4 regions of the Gordonia sp. 34D genome follow, and region 4 is predicted to be linked to each of the others. Evidence: predicted binding sites of a transcription regulator. Region 4 holds the regulator's gene; each other region holds the start of a gene.
The links. The regulator LexA, encoded in region 4, represses DNA repair genes until DNA is damaged. The targets are predictions, from matches to a motif close to CGAACANNTGTTCG.

Region 1 (4,211 bases), 1.7 Mb from region 4:
ATCAGCGATCTCCATTTCGATGGCAGCACCGAACACCGCAAACGGGTGGAAGCGGTGATGGATTACCTCAATGGTCGCTGCGGTGGGCCGCGCAATATCGATGCCCTCCTGGTCACCGGCGATTTGGCCGACGAAGGCCTTCCCGAGGAGTACCGCGAAGCGGTTGAGACCCTGTCCACCGAGATCCCCACCCTCGTGACGCTTGGCAACCACGACAGTCGATCCGCCTACACTTCGGTAATCCAGGGGGCCGAGTGCAGCGAGCCGGTGAACTCGGCACTGCGCTTATCCGGACTGCTGGTGCTGGCGCTCGACTCTTCGATCCCCGGCCGCTCCGATGGTTACCTGTCGCGGCCGACTCTCGACTGGGCACGCACCCAAATTGCTGAAGCTGGACTCGACACCGACGTTCTCATTTCGTTCCACCATCCCGCCGTCGCCGTCGGCATCCCGTTCATTGACGACCGCAGGCAACTCGATCCCGAGCTGCTCGCCGAGTTCATCGGTGAGCACCCGAACATCGTCGGTTGCGTCACCGGTCATGCCCACACACCTGCGGTCACCATGTTTGCTGGCCGCCCGCACGCGGTCGTTGGCGGTGTTGCGTCAACTTTGAGCCTCCCATTCGAAGGCACCGAGATCGTCAACCCGGTTCAGCGCCCAAACGTCGCCTTCCACCTCATCGACGACGATCATCGCCTGACCACCCACTTCAGGAGCGTCCCGCACTAGGCTGCCCACCTCAGCGTTAGGACTTAAGCCGCCACTTCCGGCCGGGTTCGATGGTTCGTTACTCGGCGAGCCGTGCGGCAGTCGTTGTTGGCTTGGTGCGGGACTTTGCGCGCCGAGGGCTATTCGCGGCGTGTCTGCTTGTTCGGCGTGTCGTCGGGGCATGGTCAGAACGGCGGAGTGCCTTCCTGTGCCGACGTCCGGGCTGCCTCCTGCTCGCGGATGCGGCGGTTCGCTGCCCGGCGGGCCATGCGGTAGGCGTGCTTGGCTTCGGTGCGGGACTGCGCGCGTCGAGGGCCGTTCTCGGCGTGTCCGGATTCTGGGCGTGTCGCCCCAACAATGCTGGCGCCGATCGGGGCGTGCTGGCAGGGAATCAACCCGACTTCGGGCAGCAGCCACGTGTTGAGTGCTTGCTGACGCACGGTGAAGCCTTCCGGGGTGCTCACTTCGGTCCAGATGACGCCGTTGGCGTCGACGATCTGGTCATCGATCCAGCCTTCGGCGCAGGTCTTGAGCCCGTGATGAAAACGGCACTTCGGGTTCAGATTGCACAAGCACGTCGGCCCACCGGCGGCCGGATCCCGATGGTTGTACTCACACACATGATCAAGGTCGGCAACAAATGCCGGTTCGGCGCAACCGGGCCAGGTGCACATCCCGAACAGGCCACGCACCACCGTATCGAGCGTGGCCGACGGGGCGGTAAGCATTGCCCGGCTGGGCCTGCTGATCGAGCAGGTCACCCAGATCCAAATCCCGAGCCACCACATCCGAACGGCCAGCGATTTCGCGGACGTGCTCGGCCGAGATCGGGCCGAACCCATCGAGCACGGCCGGGGTGTCGGCGGTGCCGTCAAGGGTTTCCTCCCGCACCACCACATGCAGCACCACCCGCGCACACCGGGCCCCGATCTGCTCCGCCGACAGTTCAGCGGCGCAATCATCGCTACCGCACTGGCAGGTGAACGCGGTGCCGTTCAGGCGGGCCATCGCCGCATCCGAACGCCGAACCTGCTTGGTCCGGGGGTCTTTCGGGCACACCCCAGCAATCACCGCATCCAGGGTTTGTTTCGCCAACCGCACATCCTCGGCCGAGGCCGTAATGATCAACTCCGACATCCCCTCGTTAAGCGGGTTAACGATCACCTTCTTGTACGCCCGCACCTGCTCACGAGTGAGAGTGACCGCATCCGGGTCGTGTTCGGCGACCACCGCAGCCACCACCGCCTCCACCCGCGCCGCCGACAACCCACCCACATGCGCCAACCGGTAAGCAATCTCGGCATCAATCAACGCCAACAGCCCAAGATCATCGACCAGTGAGGTTTGCTCCACCACACGCGCAAACCACGCATCCGGGATCAGGCCGTCGCGCAGCAAACCACCCACGGCCGGAATCCGCTCAGCACACGCCACCGCGCGCTCCACAAACCGCTCAGCGGTGCACTGGCGCACCCCGGCAGCCGCCGCGTACGAGGCCGCGACCTTGCACAGCGGATCGTAAACCCGACCAAACACATCCGAAGCCGGATCCGCCTCGGCCACGGCACACTGCTCCTGCAGCAGCGAGTAGATCTCGGCGTAGCGATGCCACATCACCACCCCGGCAAAAGAATCCACCCGCGCAGCAAACGCCAACCGATCCGCACGGCTATCGCGCACCACCCCAGAGGCGGCCGCCGAACCCCCACCGGTCGCGGCCGGGGTGGGGCGGGCGATGCGGATAACAATCTGATCGTCGCGCACGGTAACCGTTGAAGCTGGCCGGCCGGCGGTGGTGGCGGTGGTGCGAGTGGTCATCAGATTGTTCCCTTCGAATCACTAAATCGAATGTACGTTCGATACTAGATTCGGGGTCTGACAATTGTGCTCACTGCTGCGTGCGTTCCGGCGCGCACCCAGTCCGTGCTGTCGGAACGCATCTGCCGGAACCCAAAACGCCCCGCAAACCTTTCGGCTTGCGGGGCGTTGGAGCGGTACGAAATTACAGCGCCGCGATGATGTCCTCGACGCGGTCCTTCGCGTCACCGAACAGCATCTGCGTGTTCTCACGGAAGAACAGCGGGTTCTGGACGCCGGCGTAACCGGCGGCCATCGAACGCTTGAAGACGATGACGTCCTTGGCGTTCCAGACCTCAAGGACCGGCATGCCCGCGATCGGCGACGACGGATCCTCAGCGGCAGCCGGGTTAACCGTGTCGTTAGCACCGATCACCAAGACGACGTCCGTCTCCGCGAAGTCGTCGTTGATCTCGTCAAGTTCCAACACAATGTCGTACGGGACCTTGGCCTCGGCCAGGAGCACGTTCATGTGGCCGGGCAGACGACCGGCGACCGGGTGGATACCGAAGCGAACTTCGACGCCCTTGGCACGCAACTTGGCGGTCAGATCGGCCACCGGGTACTGAGCCTGGGCGACGGCCATGCCGTAACCCGGGGTGATGACGACGCTCTTTGCGTTCGACAGCAACTCGGCTGCGACGTCGGCCTGGACCTCGCGGTGCTCACCGTAGTCGGTGTCGTCGGCCGGTCCGGCGACGATGCCGAAGCCACCGGCAATCACCGAAATGAACGACCGGTTCATGGCCTTGCACATGATGTAGCTCAGGTAAGCACCCGAGGAGCCGACCAGTGCGCCGGTAACGATGAGGAGGTCGTTGCCGAGCAGGAAGCCCGATGCGGCCGCGGCCCAACCGGAGTACGAGTTCAGCATCGAGATGACCACGGGCATATCGCCGCCGCCGATGGAGGCGACGAGGTGCCAGCCAAGGAACAGCGCCAGCGCGGTAATAACACCGAGGAGGACGTATCCGGCGGTGTCATCCTTCACGTCGCGAGCGACGTAGAACGCGGTCAAGACTACGAAGACCACCAGCGAGCCGACGTTGATGAAGTTCTTACCCGGCAGCATGAGCGGCGCGGACTTCATCTTGGCCGACAACTTCAGGTTGGCGACGATCGAACCGGTCAGCGTCACCGCACCGATGAAGATGCCGATTGCGACCTCTGCGGCATGAATACCGACCAGGGCGCCGTAGTCAGGATCGCTGGGGGCAGCGTGGACGCCGGTGATGGCACCGTTCCAGCCGATCAACACTGCGGCGAAACCGACGAACGAGTGCAGGAGCGCGATGAGCTCGGGCATACCCGTCATCTCGACGACCTTGGCACGCCAGAAACCGATCAGTGCGCCGACCACGATGGCACCGATCAGCAGTCCGATAGGCAGCCACTTGTTGAACGAGGCACCCGCGAACTCGAGGTGATCGAGGTCCTTGACCATCATGGTGATGGTCGCGGCCAACGCGATGGCCATACCGACCATGCCGTAGGTGAGACCGCTTTTGGCGGACTCATGCTTGCTCAGACCAGCCAGCGACAGGATGAAGAGCAGCGAGGCGACGATGTACGCCGCAAAAGTCATGGATTCAATAGTCATGGTGCGTCAGGCCCCCTTGCTGAACATCGCCAGCATGCGACGG
Region 2 (4,211 bases), 1.5 Mb from region 4:
AGGCGCGGAAACCATCCCACTTCGGCTCGTACGACCACACCGGCCCCTCAGCTGGCTGGTCCGGAACAGCACCGACGGCTTTCGCGAGCATCGGTTGCACGGGCGGGTTTACCGGAAGGTCCACTCGCCCATCGTTCCCGAGTACCAGTCGCTTGGCAACGACTTCAGGTGCATGTTCCAAACTCCGGCGTCTCCCGTACTCGGGCTAACCTTTCCCCTCGCTCTCCGAGTGGGGCCGCGAGCGAAGCGAGCGCACCCCCTAATCGAGGAGTACGCGACAATCGCGGACGCCTTCGGGCTAACGCGTCGAGGGTCGAACACGGCGTGTCCGACTCTTCGGCGTGTCGAACCTGACGCGCTGCCGCGTTTGTCAGAACGGTGGGACTCCGTCCTCAGCTAATTCCCGGGCTTCGGCTTCCTCGCGGATGCGGCGGTTGGCGGCGCGGCGGGCAATTCGGTAATCGTGCTTGGCCTTCGTGCGGGACTTTGTGCGTTGAGGGCCGTCCTCGACGTGTCCGGAATCCGGGCGTGTCCCGCCGAACGTGGGGTGCGAGCACGGAATCAACCCCACTTCCGGCAGCAGCCACGTGTTCAACGCTTGCTGACGAACGGTGAACCCTTCCGGGGTCGTCACCTCGGTCCAGATCACACCGTTGGCGTCAACGATCTGATCGTCAAGCCAGCCTTCGGCACTGGTCTTAAGCCCGTGATGGAACCGGCACTTGGGGTTGATATTGCACAAGCACGTCGGGCCACCAGCGGCCGGGTCGTCGTGGTCATACTCGCACACGTGATCCAAATCCGCCGCAAACGCTGGCTCGCTGCAGCCGGGCCAGGTGCACGTCCCGAACAGGCCCCGCAAAACCACGTCGAGAGTGGCAGTGGGCCGGTAGTTGTTACCCGGCTGGGCCTGGTGATCGAGCAGATCACCCAGATCGACCTTGCGGGCCACCGCATCGGAACGGGCAGCGATCTCGTGAACATGCTGGGCCGAGATCGGGCCGAACCCATCCAACTGCGCCGGCGTCTCGGACGTGCCGTCGAGGGTTTCTTCCCGCACCACCACATGCAACACCACCCGCGCACACCGAGCCTGAACCTGCTCGGCCGACAGTTCAGCGGTGCAATCATCCTCGCCGCACTGGCAGGTGAACGCCGTACCGTTCAACCGCGCCATCGCCGCATCCGAGCGACGGACCTGCTTGGTGCGGGGATCTTTCGGGCACACCCCGGCGATCACCGCATCAAGGACCTCCTTAGCGATACGCACGTCCTCGGCCGCAGCGGTAATGATCAACTCCGACATCCCCTCGCTGAGCGGGTTGACCAATACCTTCTTGTAGGCCTTGACCTGCTCACGAGTCAACGTGACCGCATCGGGGTCATGCTCGGCGACGACCGCAGCAACAACGGCCTCCACACGCTTGGCCGAAAGGCCCCCCAAACCCATCAGTCGGTGAGCGACCTCGGCGTCGATCAGGGCCAGCAAAGCGAGGTCGTCGACCAGGGCAGTTTGCTCGACCACACGAGCAAACCAGGCGTCGGGGATCAGCCCATCACGCAACAAGCCACCCACCGCCGGAATGCGTTCAACACACGCTACGGCCCGTTCGACAAACTGCTCGGCCGTGTACTGCCGCACTCCAGCCGCCGTCGCATACGACGCCGCGACCTGGCACAACGGATCGTACACGCGGGCAAACACATCCGAGGTCGTACCGGCCTGCGCTTCGGCAAACCGTTCCTGCAGCAGCGAGCAAATCTCGCTGTAGCGATGCCACATCACCACCCCGGCAAACGAATCGACCCGAGCCGCAAACGCCAACCGCTGCGCACGCGAATCACGCACCACACCAGAAGAGGCAGCCGAACCCTCCGCCGAACCGCCAGAGGCAACCGGGGCAGGGCGGGCGATCCGGATCAAAATCTCCCCGTCGGAAACCTCAACCGTGGAGGCCGGCGGGCGGGTACTGGTGCGAGTAGTCATCTAATTTCCCCTTCGAATTGCTAGCTCGAACTTACGTTCGATTCTAATTCGAGGGTCTGACAATTTTGGATCGGAATCTGAGGGCATTCCGCACGAGGGAGAGCCAGAGGGAGCAGCCAGGTTCGACACGCCGAAGAAGCGGACACGCCGCGTTCGACCCTCGACGCGTTAGCGCGACGGAAGGAACGTGCCGATTTTGACGAAGTCAGCCGTCGGCCTATAGTCCATGTTGACTAATTGGTATGGACTAATCAATGTGGACGGGACTTCGAATGCCGGGCAAATCCCTTCGTCTTACGCCGCTGGCAGTAATGGTCTTGGCGCTACTGCGCGAGGGCGACATGCACCCGTACGAGATGGCTCGCACGCTGAAAGCACGCCGCGATGACCGCATGGTGCCCATAACCAACGGGACGCTGTACCACACCGTCGACCGGCTCCTAGCAACCAAATTAGTAGACGAAGTGGGCGTCGACCGCGATGGAAACCGCCCTGAACGCACCACTTACACGCTCACTGAAGCCGGGCGCGACGCTGTCGTCGCGTGGGTTCGGGCCGAACTCCCCTTAAACAAACGGCCCGCCCAGTTCCGCGTCGCCCTGGCCGAAGCCCACAACCTCGACCGCGCCGAAACCATCCAACTTCTCAGCCAACGACGCGACGCCCTCATCGCCGACCTTGACGGGCATCGCGCAGGCCTCGCCGGTGCCGCCGAACGGGACACCCCACCTCAGTTCCTCATCGAAATTGACCGGCAGGCCGAACTCATCGAAACCGATCTCCGGTGGACCCGCCGACTACTTACGCATCTGGGCGACCCCAACTACCTGTGGGGCGTCGATGCGCGCTTCCCCAGTTCGCACCATCCCGAATCGAAAGACGCCACCTCATGACCACCCCCTCCGCCACCGCCGAACGGAGTCCATGGCCTGCGCTGTGGGCGCTGGTCATCGGCTTCTTTATGGTGCTGGTCGATACGACGATCGTGTCGGTCGCCAACCCCGCCATCAAAGCTGCGCTCGACCCCGACACCAGCAACCTCGACAACGTCGTGTGGGTCACCAGCGCCTACTTGTTGGCGTATGCGGTGCCACTGCTCATCACCGGCCGTCTCGGCGACCGCTTCGGTCCCCGCAACATTTACCTCATCGGCATCACCATCTTTACGCTCGCGTCGCTGGCGTGCGGACTGTCGTCGTCGTTGGGTGAACTCATTGGGTTTCGCGCCATCCAGGGTTTGGGTGCCGCCCTGGTGACCCCGCAGACGATGGCCGTCATCACGCGTACCTTCCCGCCGCATCAGCGCGGAACCGCGATGGGCCTGTGGGGATCTGTCGCCGGTGTCGCCATGCTCGTCGGGCCACTCGCCGGCGGTCTCCTCGTCGACCATGCGGGCTGGGAATGGATCTTCTTCGTCAACGTCCCGGTCGGCGTCATCGGCATCATCGCCGCATGGAAGTTGGTGCCGAAGCTGGAGACCCACCCGCACCGCTTCGACATGATCGGTGTCGTCCTCAGCACCATCGCCATGTTCCTGATCGTCTTTGGGCTCCAGGAAGGCGAAAAGTACAACTGGTCCACCGGCATTTGGGCGATGGTGTTCGGCGGTGTGGCCGTCATGGGCGTGTTCTTGTGGCAGCAGTCGCGGACCAAATCTGAACCACTGGTTCCGCTCGAACTGTTCAAGGACCGGAACTTCACGATCTCCAACCTCGGAATCGCGGTTGTCGGCTTTGCCGTAACCAGCATGACACTGCCGATGATGTTCTTCATCCAGCTCGGACGCGGACTCACCCCCACCCAGTCGGCATTGCTGATGATTCCGATGGCCGTCCTCGCCGGCGTCCTGGCGCCCCTTGCCGGGAAACTCCTCGACCGGACAGATCCGCGCTACCTGCTGATCCCCGGCCTTGGGCTCTTCAGCGTCGCCCTGTTTTGGTACGCATCGATGATGAACGTCGATACCCCGATCTGGATGTTCCTACTCCCCTCCGCATTGATGGGCCTGGCGAACGCTGGCATGTGGGGTCCGCTCGCGACGACGGCAACCCGAAATCTGCCACCACGCCAGGCCGGTGCCGGTGCTGGCATCTACAACACGACGCGGCAGATCGGCTCGGTCCTCGGTTCGGCAGCAATTGCCGCCGCAATGCAGTCCCGGCTCGTTGCCAACATGCCGGAAAGCGCCGGGCACTCCGACGCCATCGGTGCCGGTTCCCTGCCG
Region 3 (4,211 bases), 1.9 Mb from region 4:
AAAGGAACTGGGCGTCAAGATCCACCGGGAGGCGACCGTCTCGCGTATTACGCCTACCGAAGTTGTGTACTCGGTGAACGGCGAGGAGCAGTCCGCGCCCGCGTCGATGGTGATTTACGCGGCCGATACCGCAGCGGATGCCCCGTTGGCGCAGGCACTCGAGTCCTCCGGCGTGAGCGTCGAAGTGGTTGGTGACGCAGGCAAGGTCGACTACATCGAGGGCGCCATCCATTCGGCGTGGAAGTTCGCAACCGCGTACTAGCCGCGCCACCGATCAGAATGGCGGCGGCTCAGCGGAGTCGTACTGCGCCGTAGCAGCAGCCTTGGCGCAGGCCATCGCATAGCGACGCTGCGAGCGGATTTGCATCCGCTGCGCATGCTTGGCCTGCGTCCGGGTCCGCTTTCGTTCCGGCTCGGTGGCGGCATCGATAACCCCTGGCGCAACTGGCCGCCCATGCTTGCACGGTATGAGGCCAAGTTGCGGCAGGAGCCACTGGTTGCGGGCCCGCGAGCGCACGGTATGCCCGCTCGGGGTGGTGAGCTCGGTCCAGATCACCCCGTTGGCGTCGACGACCTGGTCGTCGATCCAGCCTTCGCCGTAGGTCTTGAGCAGGTGATGGAAGCGGCACTTCGGGTTCAGATTGCACTGGCAGGTGGCGCCTCCGGCGGCGGGGTCCTCGTGGTTGTACTCGCAAACGTGGTCGAGGTCGCAACCCCACGCCGGGCGCTTGCATCCGGGAAATACGCAGGTGCCGTGTACGCCGCGCATCGCGACGTCGGTCCCGGCTGTTGGACGGTAGTGATTACCGAGCTGAAACGGGCAGTCGGCAACGGCGTCAAGATCGAGCGGCCGGATTAGCGTGCCCGGGCGGGAAGCGATTTCGCGAGCGTGATGGGCATCGATGACGCCGAAACCGTCGAACCAGGCGGCCTTGCTGCTATCGCCGTTGAGGGTGGACTCGTGGGCGATGACGTGCACGACGATCTTGGCAAACTCTTCGGCGATCTCGCTGTCAGTGGCGCGTACTGCGCAGTTGTCGCTGCCGCAGTCGCAGCCGAACTTGTTGCCAGTGAGGGCTGCGAGCGCAGCATCGGCGCGACGAGCACCACAGCTACGACTGTCGTTTTTGCAGACGCGGGCGGCACGAGCGTCGATTGCCTTGGAGGCGAGGGCAATTTCCTCAACGCTTGCGGCGATGGTGAGCGTAGCGTCATCGACGTCGTTGCTGACGGTGACACCCTTGCTGTGTGCACGACGACGCTCACGGAGGGCGTCGGCGTCGAATTCAGCGACCATGCGGCGGGCGACGTTGCTGGCGTCGCCGTAGCTAACGCCACCAATCTCACGGAGTTCCTGTGCGATGGCTGCATCGACGGCAGCAATCGCGTCACCGTCGGTGACGCCAGTGGTCTGCAGAACAATCTCGCGGAAGCACGGCAGCGAGATGACCCCATCACGCAGCAAACGCGCGCTCTGCGGCAAACGATCGCGTGCTTCGACCGCCAGCGCGACGTGACGTTCCGCAGTGGAGCGGGCAACTCGCATGCCGACGGCCACTTCGCTGGCAATGTTTGCCTCGAGGTCGATCATGCGGCGGGCGCAGTCGCCAGCGTCGGCCCCGAGTGCGGCCATGCCAGCCGCGAGCATCTCGATGATGACGACCAGCCGACGCCACGCGAGGAAACTCTCGCCCGAGGCGAGAGCTTCAATCACTGCCGCACCTGCCGGGCCGGTGGCACCAACCTCGTCGAGGTTGACCTCGTTCCACCTGGTGTTCGTCATCTGAAACCTCCTCGAATCGAACTGTTGTTCTAATCATAGATAGCGTCAGTGTGTTATGCAACACATTTCTCGAACCTATTCTCGATTTTGTTTTCCGGTTCGCATCGCACGATCACCGCCACGTTTCCGGACGTAAACACCGTGTACCAGCTTGCTCACCTGCTGATATTGGTGTGCCGTAAGGACTTTGGTGCGTGCATGATCATTGCCATCAACGCCCACGTTTGAGGAGTTCGCCTTGTCCACGACCCCTGCCCGCGAAATGACACTTCGCTTCCTTGCCGCCCCCACCGATGCGACGACCCTCGGCGGTGATGTGCGCGGCGGGCGCCTGCTGTCGTGGATCGATAAGGCCGCGTACGCCTGCGCTGCGGCGTGGTCGGGCGGCTACACGGTGACTGCCTACTTCGGGAACATCACGTTCACGCGCGGTATCGAGCCGGGCGACATCGTCGAAGTGACTGCCACCCTGATTCACACGGGCACGTCAAGCATGCATATTCGGTGCACGGTCTCGTCGGCCGCGCCACACAGCGGCGTCTTCACCGTCGCGAGCGAATGCCTGGTCATCTTTGTCGCCGTCGGAGAGGACCGTCGTCCCCGGCCCGTGCGGCAATGGGTACCGGACACCGAGACCGACGTCGCCGCCGAGCGCTTTGCGACCGCCCGCATTCCAGTCCGGCGGAAAATCGAGGACGCGATGGCCTCCGTCACCTACTCCGACGCCGGTTCCGCGCCGCGGTCGGCGACCCGCTTCCTCGCCGCCCCGACCGACGTGAACTGGGGCGGCAACGCGCACGGCGGTCGGGTGATGGAATGGATGGACGAGTCCGCCTACCTCAACGCCGCGCGCTGGAGCGGCGGTCGGTGCGTATCCGCGTACGTGGGCGGCATTCGGTTCTACGCCCCGATACACATCGGTGACGTCGTCGAACTGGATGCGCGACTGATCCATACCGGCAAGCAGACGATGCACGTCTCGGTGCATGTTCGGGCAGGCGATCCTCGTTCCGGAGAGTTGAAGCACTGTGCGCACAGCTTGACGATCGTCGCGGCGGTCGACGCCGATGGCGATGCCACGACCGTCCGCCGGTGGACGCCCGTAACCGCCGAAGATATCGAGCTCGACAACCACGCCCGCGAGTTGATGGCGATTCGGGCATCTCTCCCATCCTGGTCGGATGCCGGACCGGTGCCAACATTGTTGTAAACACTTGTGGAAATGTGTCTACCGGCTTACGTTCAGCTGTGGCGGGGATCACTCGCTCACAGCTACGACGGAGGACGCATGGGATTCCTGCAACCGGTGGAACCGAAAGTCGACACCGATGAACTGGGCCGCAGCACCCGGCCCGTTCAGATGCGCCTGCTTTCCGAGAACTTCCTGTCTCAGGGCTTCGGGACACCCGACGTGATCTACGTCGGCTACCTCCTCAAGATCGCGCTGTTCATCCTCGGCGGCGCACTGTTCGCGATCACCACCCCCGGCGTCAGCGGCCTGTTCGACGTCGCCGACTGGTGGGCACTGCCAGTGGTCTGGGAAAAAGTCGTGCTGTGGTGCATCCTGTTCGAGGTCACCGGATTCGGCTGCGGCTTTGGTCCGCTGAATCTGCGGTTCCTGCCCCCGCTGGGGTCGTTCCTGTACTGGCTCCGCCCCGGAACCATCCGGCTGCCCCCGTTCTCGGGGAAGATTCCGCTGACCCGCGGCACCCACCGAAGCTTGGTCGACGTGGTGCTCTATGCCGCGCTGCTCGTTTCACTGGTCGTGGCGCTACTGTCGTCGACCGCCCCCGACAGTGAGCAATTGCCGTGGCAGCGAGTGGCTGCGGTACTGGTGATCTTGGTTTTGATCGGCCTGCGCGACCAGACAATCTTCCTGGCCGCCCGCGCCGAGGTGTACGGGGCAATCGCGTTGACCTTCCTGGTCCCGTTCCCCGATTCGATGTCGGTCGCGAAGCTGGTGCTGTTGTGCATCTGGTTGGGCGCGGCGGTTTCGAAGATCAACCAGCACTTCCCGTCGGTGGTGCAGGTGATGGAAACCAACAGTCCCATCTGGCGGGGTGCGCGACTCAAGCACATGTTCACGAAGTCGTACCCGGAGGACCTGCGTCCGTCGGCGTTGTCGAAACTGCTCGCACATGGCGGCACGGTGATCGAGTTCGCGGTTCCGATGGTGCTGTTCTTCTCAAACGGCGGCCCCGTCACCTATGTGGCGGCCACCGTGATGATCTTGTTCCACCTGCACATCATCGTGACGATCCCGATGGGGACCCCGCTCGAGTGGAACGTCTTCATGATTTTTGCGGTCCTGGTGTTGTTCGTAAACCACGCAGACCTGGGCGTCAGCAACCTCACGTATCCCGTTGCCCTGCTGATTCCGGCGATGAGTCTCGTGCTGATTGTTTTGGGAAATCTGTTCCCGCGGAAG
Region 4 (4,211 bases):
CGCGGCGGAGGTCGTCGATTTCGTGTTGGAAGTCGTCGGCTGATTCGAAGGACTTGTAGACAGACGCGAAGCGCAGGTAGCCAACTTCATCGAGATCGCGCAGTGGCCCGAGGATGGCGAGACCAACTTCGTTGCTGGGGATTTCGGCGGATCCGGAGGACCGAACCGTGTCCTCCACCTGCACTGCCAGTTTCGCGAGCGCATCGGCATCGATGTCGCGCCCCTGGCATGCCCGGCGCACGCCTTTCATGACCTTCTCCCGGCTAAATGGTTCGGAAATACCATTGCGCTTAACAACGGACAGAACTGCCGACTCCACGGTGGTGAACCGGCGCCCGCACGCACTGCATGCCCGACGACGCCGGATGGCCTGGCCATCATCGGCGACTCGGGAATCGACTACTCGGGTGTCATCGTTCTTGCAGAACGGGCATCGCATGTCACGAGAATACCCGGCGGCCCAATCTGCCTTGTTTCGCAGTGCGTTCCAGCACGAACCTGGGGGCTTCCCTACTTGTAGGCCGGGACCCGCAATGCCTGGCCGACCGCCAGACCCGAGGTTTCTAAGCCATTGATCTCACGGAGCTGCGCGATCACTCCGGCGGTCGGCAAATCGGGCGCGATGCGCTGGGCCAGGCTGGTGAGTGACTCGCCTGCCCGCACATACACAACTTCGGTCGCCTGCGGGGCTGCCGGTGGTGTTGATTCGAGATTGGCTCCGACGATCGCGAACATCCACACCATGGCTGCGAGCGCTCCGCCAACCAGGAGTGCCCCGACCACGCGACGACGACGATAGACGGCAGCTTGATTACTGCGGTAATTCGAACGTTGGGTAACGCCTCGCACGTTCGAGGACGATTCGAACATCGGCGAGCGCTCGCGCCGCCATTCATTCGAATGACTGACAGGCGCTGCGCTCTTGGATCGCTCGTCCGTTCGAGTTAAGTCTGCGATAGCTCGCACTTGGCGACGCTGCGGGCGACCGCTCGGAAAGCAAAGAACGTCACCTCGCTGCGCCTGTACCCGACCCGAAGAATCGCGCGCCACGACAGGAAGATCGCAGGTCATAACTACTTCGAGGCCGGCGCGACGGCTACTACCGGCCGAGCCCACACGAGTGTGGCCACTACGCTCGAGGCGCTCCACGGGAGCCTTGAGAACATTGGCGCTCATCGGTGATCTCCTATCGATCGGGTGTTCGAAGAACTCTTGTTCGATAGTTAACACCATGCCTCTGACAAAGTTCGACACGCATCGAACAATTGTTTGAGTTTTGTGACCTACTCAACTAGCGTGGAGCTATCAATCGAACACAGCTGACGAAAGGCCCGACGGTGACCGACACGCCAGATCCACTGCTCTCGACCGAGACACTGGAAGCTTCCCTCACCCAGCGACAGCGCGATGTTCTGGAAGTCATCCGCAAGTCGGTACGCGAACGCGGCTACCCGCCAAGCATCCGTGAAATCGGCGAGGAGGTGGGTCTCACCTCGACCTCGTCGGTGGCGCACCAACTGCGCACCCTCGAGCGCCGCGGCCTACTCAAGCGCGACCCTCACCGTCCGCGCGCAGTCAATGTCCGCGATAGCGGGCGCACCCCGCCGGATGGCGGCAGTAGCGGCGGCGAGGACGATTCTCTGCCGAAGCCGACGTTCGTACCCGTTCTCGGCCGGATTGCCGCGGGCGGCCCGATTCTTGCCGAGCAGGCTGTCGAAGATGTTTTCCCGATGCCCCGCGAACTCGTCGGTGACGGTTCACTGTTCATGCTTCGCGTAGTTGGCGAGTCAATGATCGACGCCGCTATCTGCGACGGAGACTGGGTTGTGGTTCGTCAGCAGAATGTCGCCGAGAACGGCGACATTGTCGCCGCCATGATCGACGGCGAAGCCACCGTCAAGACGTTTAAACGCGTCGACGGTCATGTCTGGCTGATGCCGCACAACGAGCACTTCGAGCCCATCCCCGGCGACGACGCCGCAGTCCTCGGCAAGGTCGTCACCGTGATGCGCCGCATTTAGCGAGTGCTCCATCCGGAGCGATTCACCCCGGTCAGCCCAGTTTGGTTCGCGCGTCGTCGCGTGCCTGAGCTGGGCTGACTGCATTGAGAGCCGCCGCCGCCGCGTTTCGGCACTGTTGGAGACTGACCTCTCCGAGTTGCAGGCCGACCGCCGCGGCAGCCGCCGGAGCCGTCGACAGTGAAGTCACTCCGAGGCCAACCAGGACGCAGGCCAGCAGCGGATCAGCAGCCGCCTCACCGCACACCCCGACCGGCTTGTTCGCGCGCTGGCCCGCCTCGCCGACTTTCGCAATGAGCGCCAGAACGGCTGGCTGCCACGGGTCTGTGAGCTCCGCCAGTTCCGGCGACATCCGGTCAGCGGCCATCGTGTATTGCGCGAGGTCATTGGTTCCGATGGAAACGAAGTCAACTTCCGCGAGGATCCCATCGGCCAGCAGCGCCGCCGATGGAACCTCCACCATGACGCCGGGAATCAGCCCCTGCAGCCGAACGGCACCGGCGAACTCGCGCGCTTCGTCAACGGTGGCAATCATCGGTGCCATGACCCACGGAGCGCTACGGCCGTCCCCCTTGGCAGCCTCCCCCAGCGCCCGTAACTGGTTGTCGCGGATTTCTGGATAGCTCTTCACGATGCGGTTTCCCCGAACCCCCATGGCGGGATTGGGTTCTTCGGTGTTGTTCACGAACTTCAGCGGCTTATCCGAACCAGCATCCAACGTCCGGATGACTACTTTGCGACCGGGGAAAGCATCGATGACTTCCCGGTAGAGCGCCACCTGCTCGGCAACCGATGGCTCATCAGCTCGTTCGAGAAAAGCCAACTCAGTACGAAATAGCCCCACCCCCTCGACTGGTGCCCGAGCACCTTCTCTGGCCGAGGATCCGTCGGCCACATTGGCGAGTATCGCAACCGGGTGACCATCGGAGGTCCGACCGGGGCCACGCCAGCCAGCGATCTCTTTCGCACGCGCATGCGCCTGCGCGACTGCCACCGAGATGAGTTCTGGATCGGGTGAACTGCCGACGGTTCCCAAGTCACCATCGACGTATCCCATCGCACCGGAATCGATGTCGCCAAGGGCGCCAGCCGCGACAACGCAGGGGATGCCCAACTGTCGCGCAATGATGGAGGTGTGGCTACTGGGCCCGCCCAACCGCATGGCCAAACCAATTACTTTGGTTGGGTCTAGCTCGGCAGTATCCGCGGGGGCAAGGTCGTCGGCGAGCAAGATTGATGGCTCGTCGGGAACGGGGATACCGGGTTCGGCGACACCGAGGAGTTCTGCGACCACCCGGTCACGAACATCTTTGAGGTCCGTGACCCGTTCGGCCATCAAGCCGCCCAGGTTGGTGAAGACTTCGACGAACTGATCGGTCGCAGCGATGGCCGCGAGTGCGGCGGGCGCTCCCCCCGAAATGGCCTTGTTGGCGGCACCGATCCAACCACGGTCGCGCGCCAAAGCTGCTGTGGCAATGAGGACTTCGGCTGCAACACCGGAGTTGCGGGAGGCTCGTTCGGTGAGTCGATCAGCGACGACGCCCGCGGCGGCCGCGAACCGTTCGGACTCGGCGGGGCGCAAACTTTCCGCGATCTCGGTGGCGTCGATGTCACCGAAGCCGGGCCGTGCACCCGGCTTCACAATGCGACCGTAGGCCAACCCCCCGACGACCGGAACGCCGGTGACGATCACCTCCGCGCCAAACGGATTGGCATCTGGGGCGTTCGGGGCCTGCGCGTTGGTACTCACCTGGATCATGTGATTCAGATTACAAGATTTCCTTGACTTGTCAGCACTTACACCGGTAGAAACAGATACATATCCACATAGATCAACATACTTCAACAGTGAATTGGACCTAGTCATAGCGAGAGGCAGCGATGTACGCGGAGGAGCGACAGTCCGAGATCGCAGGTGATGTCCAATCCCGCGGTCGGGTTTCGGTAACTGAGTTGGCAGCTCGATTCTCAGTCACAGGCGAGACGATCCGCCGGGATTTGGAGATTCTGCAACACACTGGACGCCTCGTCCGGGTTCACGGCGGTGCCATCCGGCCCGATATCGCGACTGTTGTCGAGGAATCTGACCTGGCTGAGCGGTCCGAAACGCGGCGCTATCACAAGCAGGCCATTGCCGCTGCCGCGGTGCGTCTCATTCCGGTCGACGGCGGTTCGGTCTTGCTGGATGCCGGA

Region 1: a site for LexA is predicted at 2,557-2,570, ahead of AC1L34_RS13890 (DUF222 domain-containing protein). Genes of this name have one in related genera too.
Region 2: a site for LexA is predicted at 2,014-2,027, ahead of AC1L34_RS12940 (HNH endonuclease signature motif containing protein). Genes of this name have one in related genera too.
Region 3: a site for LexA is predicted at 1,801-1,814, ahead of AC1L34_RS15415 (HNH endonuclease signature motif containing protein). Genes of this name have one in related genera too.

The regions. Positions count from the first base shown of each region.
Region 1 is NZ_CM155293.1:2,985,882-2,990,092, forward strand. Features, by position in the region: gene AC1L34_RS13880 (metallophosphoesterase family protein) at 1-732, shown strand, start outside; gene AC1L34_RS13885 (HNH endonuclease signature motif containing protein) at 897-1,439, opposite strand; gene AC1L34_RS13890 (DUF222 domain-containing protein) at 1,336-2,529, opposite strand; gene pntB (Re/Si-specific NAD(P)(+) transhydrogenase subunit beta) at 2,714-4,168, opposite strand; gene AC1L34_RS13900 (Re/Si-specific NAD(P)(+) transhydrogenase subunit alpha) at 4,175-4,211, opposite strand, start outside.
Region 2 is NZ_CM155293.1:2,773,965-2,778,175, forward strand. Features, by position in the region: gene AC1L34_RS12935 (ATP-dependent DNA ligase) at 1-124, opposite strand, end outside; gene AC1L34_RS12940 (HNH endonuclease signature motif containing protein) at 371-1,987, opposite strand; gene AC1L34_RS12945 (PadR family transcriptional regulator) at 2,260-2,880, shown strand; gene AC1L34_RS12950 (DHA2 family efflux MFS transporter permease subunit) at 2,877-4,211, shown strand, end outside.
Region 3 is NZ_CM155293.1:3,317,705-3,321,915, reverse strand. Features, by position in the region: gene AC1L34_RS15420 (FAD-dependent oxidoreductase) at 1-262, shown strand, start outside; gene AC1L34_RS15415 (HNH endonuclease signature motif containing protein) at 275-1,783, opposite strand; gene AC1L34_RS15410 (acyl-CoA thioesterase) at 2,046-2,993, shown strand; gene AC1L34_RS15405 (DUF3556 domain-containing protein) at 3,072-4,211, shown strand, end outside.
Region 4 is NZ_CM155293.1:1,311,029-1,315,239, forward strand. Features, by position in the region: gene nrdR (transcriptional regulator NrdR) at 1-439, opposite strand, end outside; gene AC1L34_RS06060 (LysM peptidoglycan-binding domain-containing protein) at 511-870, opposite strand; gene lexA (transcriptional repressor LexA) at 1,338-2,021, shown strand; gene AC1L34_RS06070 (phosphoenolpyruvate--protein phosphotransferase) at 2,053-3,777, opposite strand; gene AC1L34_RS06075 (DeoR/GlpR family DNA-binding transcription regulator) at 3,900-4,211, shown strand, end outside.